One region of the Pollutimonas thiosulfatoxidans genome, then DNA from elsewhere that is predicted to be linked to it. Evidence: riboswitches for the same ligand, from Rfam matches in the RefSeq annotation. Region 1 holds a riboswitch; the other holds the start of a gene.
The links. Region 1 has a riboswitch for glycine ahead of gcvT (glycine cleavage system aminomethyltransferase GcvT). Riboswitches for the same ligand answer to the same signal wherever they lie in the genome.
Positions count from the first base shown of each region.

Region 2: linked by a shared signal. The riboswitch ahead of CKA81_RS14255 (D-amino acid dehydrogenase) and the one ahead of gcvT (glycine cleavage system aminomethyltransferase GcvT) in region 1 are both predicted to bind glycine.

Region 1 is NZ_CP022987.1:89,408-94,437, reverse strand. It holds gene gcvP (aminomethyl-transferring glycine dehydrogenase) at 1-1,098, opposite strand, end outside; gene gcvH (glycine cleavage system protein GcvH) at 1,121-1,501, opposite strand; gene gcvT (glycine cleavage system aminomethyltransferase GcvT) at 1,546-2,640, opposite strand; glycine riboswitch at 2,696-2,804, opposite strand; glycine riboswitch at 2,826-2,913, opposite strand; gene CKA81_RS00420 (BaiN/RdsA family NAD(P)/FAD-dependent oxidoreductase) at 2,983-4,188, opposite strand; gene CKA81_RS00415 (arginine/lysine/ornithine decarboxylase) at 4,245-5,030, opposite strand, start outside.
Region 2 is NZ_CP022987.1:2,928,758-2,933,787, forward strand. It holds gene CKA81_RS14245 (MOSC domain-containing protein) at 1-103, shown strand, start outside; gene dinB (DNA polymerase IV) at 109-1,284, opposite strand; gene CKA81_RS14255 (D-amino acid dehydrogenase) at 1,334-2,560, opposite strand; glycine riboswitch at 2,695-2,783, opposite strand; gene CKA81_RS14260 (heavy-metal-associated domain-containing protein) at 2,959-3,201, shown strand; gene CKA81_RS14265 (DNA-3-methyladenine glycosylase I) at 3,222-3,782, shown strand; gene CKA81_RS14270 (organic hydroperoxide resistance protein) at 3,769-4,194, opposite strand; gene CKA81_RS14275 (aminotransferase-like domain-containing protein) at 4,278-5,030, opposite strand, start outside.

The DNA of each region.
Region 1 (5,030 bases):
GCGCAAGAAGGCGGTCAGGTAGGCAACGCGTTCGGCAATGCGGCGTATGCCGGCAGGCCCGTGCCAGACCGCGTACATGCCGGCCATGACCGCCAGCAGAACCTGGGCGGTGCAGATATTGGACGTGGCCTTCTCGCGGCGGATGTGCTGCTCGCGGGTTTGCAGCGCCAGGCGCAAAGCCGGCGCCCCTTGCGCATCTTTGGAAACGCCCACCAGACGGCCCGGCATATTGCGTTTGAAGGCATCCTTGCATGCCATGAAACCCGCATGCGGGCCGCCAAAGCCCAGCGGCACGCCAAAGCGCTGCGCCGAGCCGATGGCGATGTCAGCGCCCCACTCGCCGGGTGGCACCAGCAGCGCGACGGCCAGCAGGTCGGTGGCCACGGCCACCACCGCGCCTTGCGCATGCGCCGCCGCGGTCAGTTCGCGGTAATCGGCCACGCCGCCCAAGCTGTGCGGATATTGCAGCAGCACGCCGAAGCACTCGGGCACGCCTAGCGCCTCGTCGCCCACCACCACCTCTATGCCCAGCCCGCTGGCACGCGTGCGCAGCACTTCCAGCGTTTGCGGGTGGCAGTGCTGCGAAGCAAAGAACACATTACTTTTTGCACGCGAGCCGCGCCGGGCCAGCGTCATGGCTTCGGCCGCCGCCGTGCCTTCGTCCAGCAAAGAAGCATTGGCGATGTCCAGGCCGGTAAGATCAGCCACCATGGTCTGGTAATTAAGCAGCGCCTCGAGCCGCCCCTGCGAGATCTCCGGCTGATATGGGGTGTAGGCCGTATACCACGCCGGGCTTTCCAGGATATTGCGCAGGATTACATTGGGCACGTGAGTGCCGTAGTAGCCCTGGCCGATGTAGTGGCGGAATACCTGGTTGCGACCGGCGATTTCTTTCAGGTCGGCCAGCGCCTGAGGCTCGCTTCGAGCCGCAGGCAGGTTCAGTGCGCCACGCTTCAGTATGCTGGGTGGCACAACTTCCTGCACCAGGCTTTCCAGGGTAGGAGCGCCGATGGCAGCCAGCATGGCTGCCTGGTCGGCTAGCGAGGGCCCAATATGCCGGGGTATGAAATCGGAGTGGGGATCGAGTTCTTGCAACATAATTACCTAAGGGGAAGGTCGCCTAGCCGGCGTTGACCTGAGATTCGTAAGCGGCCGCATCCAGCAAGCCATCGACATCGGCCTCATTGGCCGGACGGATCTTGAAAATCCAGGTGTCGAAGGCGGCCTCGTTAATGAGGTTGGGCTGATCGTTAAGCGCTTCATTGAACGCGACGATTTCACCGTCAACTGGTGCGTAGATATCGGAAGCGGCCTTGACCGATTCCACGACACCGGCGGTATCGCCCGCAGACAGCACGCTGCCCGGGTTCACGTCGCCGACGAACACCATGTCGCCCAGTTGGTCCTGAGCGCTATCGGTAATGCCGACCACCAGCAGGTCGTCCTCGACCTTCACCCATTCGTGCGTGGCCGTGTATTTGCGATCGTTAGGAAGATTCATTTTTTTACCCCGTATGGAAGAGACGTTCGGATGATCATGACGCGTCAGGCAATGACTTTGCCGTTGCGCACGAAAGGCATTTTTACCACTTCAGCCGGCAACCATTTGCCGCGAATTTCAACTTCCACTTGCTCGCCCGGTGCCACACCGACCGGCACGCGCGCCACGCCGATGGAAACACCCATGGTGGGCGACATGGAACCGCTGGTCAGCTCGCCCTCGCCCTTGGATGTGCGCAGTTTCATGTGACCGCGCATCACGCCGCGCTCCAGCAGCTTGATGCCGACCAGCGTGCGATCGGCCGGCGTGCTTTCCAGCGCCTTGCGTCCGATGAACTGGCGATCGGGGTCTTTCAGCGACACCGTCCATGCCAGGCCAGAGATCAAGGGGTTGACCTGCTCGTCCATTTCCTGACCGTATAGATTCATGCCCGCCTCCAGGCGCAGCGTGTCGCGCGCGCCCAGGCCGCAAGGCCGCACGCCCTGCTGGACGAGGTCCTGCCATAAAACCACCACCTGCGTGGCGGGCAGGACGATCTCAAAGCCATCCTCGCCGGTATAGCCAGTGCGCGCCACCAGGATATCGTCGTCGACGAAAGCGCCGGTGAATGGCGCCAGGGCGTGGGTGGCCACCTCCCAGGCCGGGCGAGCGGCCCACACACGCTCGCGCGCAGCAGGGCCTTGCACGGCCACCATTGCGAGGTCGCGGCGCGGCGTCACACCCACATTGAAACCCTGCGACTGCGCCACCTTGTTCATCCAGGCCACGTCTTTCTCGGCCGTGCCGGCATTGACCACCACGCGCCATTGATCGGATGCGAAGAAATAAACGATAAGGTCGTCCATGACGCCGCCGTCTTCATTCAGCATGCATGAATACAAAGCCTTGCCGGGGACGCTTAGCTTGGCAACATCGTTGGCCAGCAGGTGCTGCAGATAGCGCTCGGCATCCGGCCCATCGATATCGACGTTCAGCATGTGCGACACATCAAACATGCCGGCGTCTTTGCGCACCGCATGATGCTCTTCCAACTGCGAGCCGTAGGCGACGGGCATATCCCAACCGCCGAAGTCGACCATTTTGGCGCCGGATTCAAGGTGTACCGCATGCAGGGGGGTGTGCTTTAAGGCAGAAGACACGGGAGACTCCACAAAACAGAATAAAAAGGACGGCGACCATCATTATGCTGGCCGGCATCGCCCTTCTGTCCTTTTGCCTGAGAGTTGACCCGCACAAGCGGGCATTCACCTTCGGCGCCCGTATGCGGCCCAGGGGGCGTACGAGTCTCTCCAGATTGCTGCCCTGCGCCGTGTGGCTGGTGCGCAATACAAGAGAGGTACGGGGTGCCTGAGCGATTCTGGGCGAATTGCGCCTTCGGCGGTCGATAAACGACGCTCTCCCACTCTGTGTAGTGACAGCAGCCGCAAAGAATAACGCGAAAGCGCCCGCGCCACAAATCAAATCGAAGGTTTCCGCCGGTATTAGGCGGCGGTCAGCGCGCGCCCGCAAGCCGCACCCGATGCCCAGGCCCACTGGAAGTTATAGCCGCCCAGCCAGCCGGTTACATCCACGGCTTCGCCAACAATATATAGCCCAGGCACCGCCTTCACCTGCATGGTCTTCTGATCCAGGTTGCGGGTGTCCACCCCGCCCCGCATCACCTCGGCTTTCTTGTAGCCTGCAGTGCCATTGGGCGTCAGCGACCAGCGATGTATTTGCTGAGCAAGCTGGCGCAAGACTTTGTCCGGCACATCGGCCAGGCGCTGCGCTGCCAGGTTCTGACCGCCGGGTTCCACATTGGCCAGCCATTGCTCGGCCAGGCGACGCGGCCACAGCCCCGACAATACGGTACCCAACTGCTGCCTGCTACCCACCTTGGCGGCCAAAAGCTCAGGCTCCAGGTCTTGCTGCGGAGCCAGGTCGATGGACAGCGGCGTGCCCGGTTCCCAATAACTGGATATCTGCAGGATGGCCGGCCCGGACAGCCCGCGATGGGTAAACAAGAGGTCTTCGAGAAACTCGGTTTGCTTCGCCTTGCCCTTGCCCGCAGCCGATGGGGCCTGCGCGCTTGCGCCCCCGCTGCGCACCACCACCTCCATGGCTACGCCGCTAAGCGCGGCGAAAGGCTGCCAGGCTTGCGCATCGAAAGTCAGAGGAACCAGCGCAGGACGCGGCTCGACCACTTTCAAACCGAACTGGCGCGCCACCTTGAGGGAAAAGTCAGTGGCTCCCAGTTGCGGGATGGCCATGCCGCCGGTTGCCAGAACCAGCTGGCGCGCCGTGATCTTGCCCTGCCCACTGTGCAGCACATAACTGCCCTGCTCCAGGGCCACCGAGTCCACCGTATGGGGCATCCGCCAAGTAACGCGTCCCCGGTCACATTCGCACCGCAGCATCTCGATGATCTGCTCGCTGGACTCGTCGCAAAACAATTGACCGCGGTGCTTTTCGTGCCAGGCGATGCCATGGCGTTCCACCAGATCAATGAAGTCGCGCGGCGTGTAGGCTGCCAGCGCCGAGCGACAGAAATTGGGATTCTGCGAAATGAAATTGGCCGGTGTGGTGCCGATATTGGTGAAGTTGCAGCGGCCACCGCCCGAGATGCGGATCTTCTCGGCCAGCTTGGCGGCATGATCGATCAGCACCACGTGCAAGCCGCGCTGGCCGGCAAGGGCGGCGGCCATCATTCCGGCCGCCCCTGCACCGATTACTGCAACATCGAAGATCTTCGGAGCCAAAGGCGCTAGTCTTCCTTGATGCAGTCGACGTAGTAGCGTTCCCGCCCATCGTCGTCGACGTCCTGCGCCAAACCGTGCACGTAAGTTTCAAAGCCCGGGAAGGTGGCATTGAACTCGCGCGCGAACTGCAGGTAGTGAACGATGCGCTGGTTAAAGCGTTCGCCTGGAATCAGCAGCGGTATGCCGGGTGGGTAGGGCGTGAGCAGCACGCCGGTTACCCGCCCCTCCAGTTCGTCGATGCCGACACGCTGGGTGTCGCGGTGGGCCATCTTGGCGTAGGCATCGGACGGCTTCATGGCCGGAATCATGTCGCTCAGGTAGACCTCGGTGGTCAGGCGTGCCAGGTCGTACTTTTTATAGGTCTGGTGAATCTGCTGGCACAGGTCACGCAAACCCATTTTTTCGTAGCGACGGTGTATCTTGCAGAAGTCCGGCAAGATGCGCCAGAGCGGCTGGTTACGATCGTAGTCGTCCTTGAACTGCTGCAAGGCCGTCAACAAGGTATTCCAGCGGCCCTTGGTAATGCCGATGGTAAACAGGATGAAGAAGGAATACAGGCCGGTCTTTTCGATGACCACGCCATGTTCGGCCAGGTACTTGGACACCAGCGCCGCAGGGATGCCGGTTTCGCCAAACGTGCCCGATATATCCAGCCCCGGCGTGACGACCGTTGCCTTGATGGGGTCCAGCATGTTGAAGCCTTCCGCCAGGTCGCCGAAGCCGTGCCATTCGTCGCCCGACTCGAGGATCCAGTCGTCGCGATGGCCGATGCCGTCGGCTGCCAGACGATT
Region 2 (5,030 bases), 710 kb from region 1:
TCCAGAAGGCGTGCTGTTTGGCGTCAACGCGGTCGTGGCAGGGGTCAGCCCGGGAACCCGGCTGGGCATAGGCGACAGCGTCGAGCTCATGTACGACGTCTGACAGCGTCAGTACAGACTCAATTGCCTGGGCTCTTGCGCCTGCCGGTCACGCTCCAGTTCGGTAATGGACCGCAACCCGCTGACACGTACGCCGAGCAAGCGGATCTTGCGATCCAGAGGAATCCGCTTCAGGCATAAGCCCGCTGCCCTGTGGATGGCGGCTCCGTCAACAATGGCAGACGGCAAGGTAATGTCGCGGGTCACTGTGCGGAAGTCGTCGAAGCGCAGCTTGATACCGACGCTGCGGCAGGCGTAGCCCTTGCGCGACAGGTCCGACTCCAGCCGCGTGCATAGTTCCAGGAAGACCTGCGAAAGCAGGGCACGATCGTGGCGCACATGCAGGTCGCGCTCGAAGGTGGTTTCTCGACTGATCGACTTGGGCTCGGAATGCGTGACGACCGGCCTGTCATCAATGCCGTGTGCAACGCTCAATAACCAGCGTGCGTAGCTCAGCCCAAAATGCTGCTGCAGCAAATCGGGCGCAGCCTGCGCCAATTGTGCAATGGTTTCGATGCCGATAGCAGCCAGACGCGCATTGGCCTTGGGGCCTATGCCATTCACCTTGCCCACCGGCAAGGGCCAGATCCGGCCCAACAAGTTGTCTTCAGAAATAATTGTGATGCCGTCAGGCTTATCGAGGTCGGAGGCGATCTTGGACAACAGCTTGTTGGGAGAGATGCCGATGGAACAGGTCAGGCCGGTGGCCTCGCGCACCGCCGTCTTGATGCGCCGGGCCAGCGTCAGCGTGTCGTCCGGCAGCAAGGTCAGGTCAACATAGATTTCGTCAATACCGCGGTCTTCGATATGCGGCGCAACGGTTGCCACGGCGTTCTTGAACAGGCCGGAGTAACGGCGGTAGGCGGCAAAGTCAGTGGGCAACAGCACGGCCTCGGGTGCCAATTGGGCCGCCTTCATCATGCCCATGGCCGAAAACACGCCCAGCGCGCGCGCCTCGTAAGTTGAGGTGGTCACGACGCCGCGACCGACATAGCCGCGCAGATAGGAGAACTCCCGGCTGCCATCGGCCAGCACGCGCGGCTGCGCGGCCGACCCTGCACCTATGACCACCGGCCGCCCCCGCAGTTCGGGGTAGCGGAGCAGCTCTACCGAGGCATAAAACGCGTCCATATCGACATGGGCGATACGGCGCGGGGCAAGAGTCGGGGTGGGCTCGGGTTCCATAATGACCGCTGGATGAATACACAGCGGATTATAGGTGAATGCCCGCGGATCATGCCCGTTGCGTGGTCACCATCCCGGCCAGCATCTGGGCAGTCACGGCTGATAGCGTCCAGCCAAGATGTCCATGCCCGGTGTTATAGAAGACACCGGACCGCTTGCCAGCGCGCACACGGGGCATCATGTCGGGCATCATGGGGCGCAGGCCCGTCCACGGCACCACGCGCGAGGTGTCGACATTGGGGAAGCTGCGCCGGACCCAGTCGGTTAGCGGTTGTATGCGGTCAGCGCGTATGTCCTTGTTGTAGCCATTGAACTCCGCCGTACCGGCAACCCGAAAGCGGTTCCGGCCCAAGCGGCTGGTCACGATCTTTGCCTCTTCGTCCAACAGGCTGATCCATGGCGCGGCCTGGGCACTTCTTTCGTCATCCAGATTGACCGTAATGGAGTAGCCTTTTACCGGATAGATATTGATGCGATCGCCCAGCATCGCGCCAAAGCGCCGACTTGCTGTCCCGGCACAAATGACGACGGCGTCCACACTAAGCTGTTCTTGCTCGGTACCGCCGGCTTGCTTCAGCAAGACACGATGCCCACGGCCCTGAGGCGTAATGGATGTCACCTCGGAATCCATACGAAACTGCACCCCCATACGCTCACAGGCTTGGGCCAGGCCGCAGGTGAACTTGTGAATATCACCCGTGGCGTCAGAAGGCGTATAAAAGCCGCCATAACAATCGCGCTGTACAGCCGGCTCAAGACGCTGGGCTTCCTGCGGATCGACTTCGTGTCGTTCCAGGCCACCCTCACGCAGCAAGGCATTGACCCGGCGCCCCGCCTCAAAGCTTTTGCGGTCGTAATAAAGGTGCAGTATGCCCCGCTGCTCCAGGTCAAAGTCGATGTCTGCTTCTTCAGCCATCTGATACAGGTGTTGCCGGGCCGCGATGGCCAGCCGGGTCGTCTCGACCGTGTTCTGGCGATAGTTGGACACATTGCGCATGAACTCCGCCATCCACGAGTACTTGTGCCAGCTGAACGAGGGGTTCACCAACAAGGGGGCGTCGCGCCGAAACATCCAGCGTATGCCTTTGATCAGGGTGGAGGTGTTGTTCCAGACTTCTGCGTTGCTGGCCGAGAGCTGGCCGCCGTTGGCGTAAGAGGTCTCCATGGCGCAATAGCGTTGGCGATCAATAACGGTAACTTCGCAGCCCAATTTGCGCAGGGCATAGGCTGAGGTAACGCCGGTAATACCGGCGCCAATAACGGCTACATGGTGCATGAGAGCGCTCCAATGGAATGGTGGCTGCCGCCTTATGACGGCAACGCCCCATCTGTCTTGGTACCTGAGAGTTTCACTGCCGTATCGGCCAGTTCCCCTTCGGTGGGCCACTTTGGGCCGCTCTCCAGATTGTCAGTAGGCATGCAGTCCTGTTGCCTGAGAGTTTCCGGGGCGGTTGCTCCGTCGGCGCCGGCGTGGAGCCGGTCTCTTCTGCATGCTTGTTGTACGACGCGACAGATGATACCCGGGCGCCTCGATATCCGCAACGCTGCGTGGCGGCATGCACCCAAGCAGCGATCCATACCCACTTTGCGCGTCAGGAGAAGCTTGCCAGAACATAAGGCGATACCTACGATGCATCTTCAATACACCTCCAAGGAATGGATATGCAGATAGGTATGCTTAAGCTTGCTGGCATGCAAGACGAACACTGTGCCGCCAAACTTGCCCAGGCGCTTAAAGCGGTCAAAGGCGTCGAAGACGCCAAGGTTTCATTCGACCAAAACCGGGCCACGGTGTCGTTCGACGAATTCCTGGTGTCGACCCAGCGCTTGCAAGTGGCTGTCGAAGATGCCGGCTTTCAGATTGCCAAGCCGGTGCATGGCGAAGATGGCGAATGTTGCGGAGGCTGCGGCGGCTAAAGACGCATTACAATTCCCGCATGCAACGTTGCCGCTGGTGTTCCGACGATCCCATCTACCAAGCCTATCACGATACCGAATGGGGCGTGCCGTCCCACGACGCCCGGCACCTATTCGAAAAACTGCTGCTGGAAGGCTTTCAGGCGGGTCTGTCGTGGATTACCGTGCTGAAAAAGCGGCCGCATTACCGCGATGTCATGTTCAACTTCGATGCCCAGGCGCTGGCAACCATGAGCGACGACTACATCGAGACCCTGATGCAAGACGCCGGCATCATCCGCAACCGCTTGAAATTGAATGCGGCACGCAGCAATGCACGCGCCTGGCTGGAGCTATCCGACCCCGTCGACTACTTATGGTCTTTTGTCGGCGGCAAGCCCGTTATCCATCACTACGCTGCTCATCAAGACATTCCGGTAATTTCGCCGGAGGCGCAAACCATGAGCCGGGCGCTTAAAAAGGCCGGGTTCACTTTCGTGGGCCCGACCATTTGTCATTCCTACCTGCAAGCGGTCGGCGGGTTCATGGACCACACGACCGACTGCTTCAGGCACGCGGCGCTGTCAACTACACAACGGTAAGCGTCACATCCACATTGCCACGCGTGGCATTGGAATAGGGGCATACGATGTGGGCCTTATCGACCAGAGCCTGCGCTTGATCGCGCGCCATGCCAGGCACCGAAATTTTCAGCTCCACTTCGATGCCAAAGCCATCGGGAATGGGGCCAATACCCACCGTGCCCTGGATGTTGGTGTCATCGGGCAAAGAGACTTTCTCGCGCGAGGCGACAAGTTTCAGCGCTCCGAGAAAGCACGCGGAATAGCCGGCAGCGAACAACTGCTCGGGATTAGTGCCTTCGCCACCCGCACCGCCCAGCTCTTTGGGGGTCACGAGCTTCACGTCAAGAATGCCGTCGGATGACACAGCCCGACCATCACGACCGCCGGTGGCTGTGGCCTGTGCACGATAAAGGACTTTTTCTACGGACATGGGTATCTCCTGAAGGTTAAGGGGCTGTCGCCCCGAAGAACTACTTTACGCGAGAACACGGCGTGCAGTACGAATAACAGCGTTCACGTATCGCGGTTGCCATCATCCCGCCCGAGGAGGCTTTGCAGCACCCGCAGTCCCTTGTCGTCCTCTACCAGCGACACCGCTACGCGAAAATGGGTCGAGGGCGTTTGGGTCGGTGAGAACAGCACGCCGGGTCCGATCAGCAAGCCCCGCGCCGCGGCCCGCCGCGCAAGCACTTCAGTATCCATGCCGCAATCCGCCCACACAAACATGCCGGCATGAGGTTCATGCGGAATGGTGCAGCCCATGGCGAGCAGACGGCGTAGGCATTCGTCCCGGGCGTCATTGACGCGGACACGCAATCGCTCAAGATGGCGGCGGTACTGGCCTTCCACGAGTATGCGATATACCACCTGCTCGCCCAGCTGTGGCGTGGTCAAGCCACCCAGCAGCTTCGTATCCGTCAGTCGATCGATAAGATCCCGCTTGCCCGCTATGTAGCCTACACGCAGGCTTGCCGCCAAGGTTTTGGAATAACCTCCCACCAGCAAGACCCGGTTCAGCCTGTCCAATGCGGCCAATCGCATGGGTTCGCCCGGATGGAGATCGGCATAGGTGTCATCCTCTACCAGCAGAAAGTCGAACTGCTCGGCAATGCGCAACACTTCGTACGCCACCCCGGCCGACAAGGTATGACCTGTAGGATTGTGCACCGCTGAATTAACAATGAACAGCACGGGCTTATGCAATTGCGCCAGTTGCGCAAGCGCCCTGACGTCCGGACCATCGGGCAGGCGCGGTACGCCGACCAC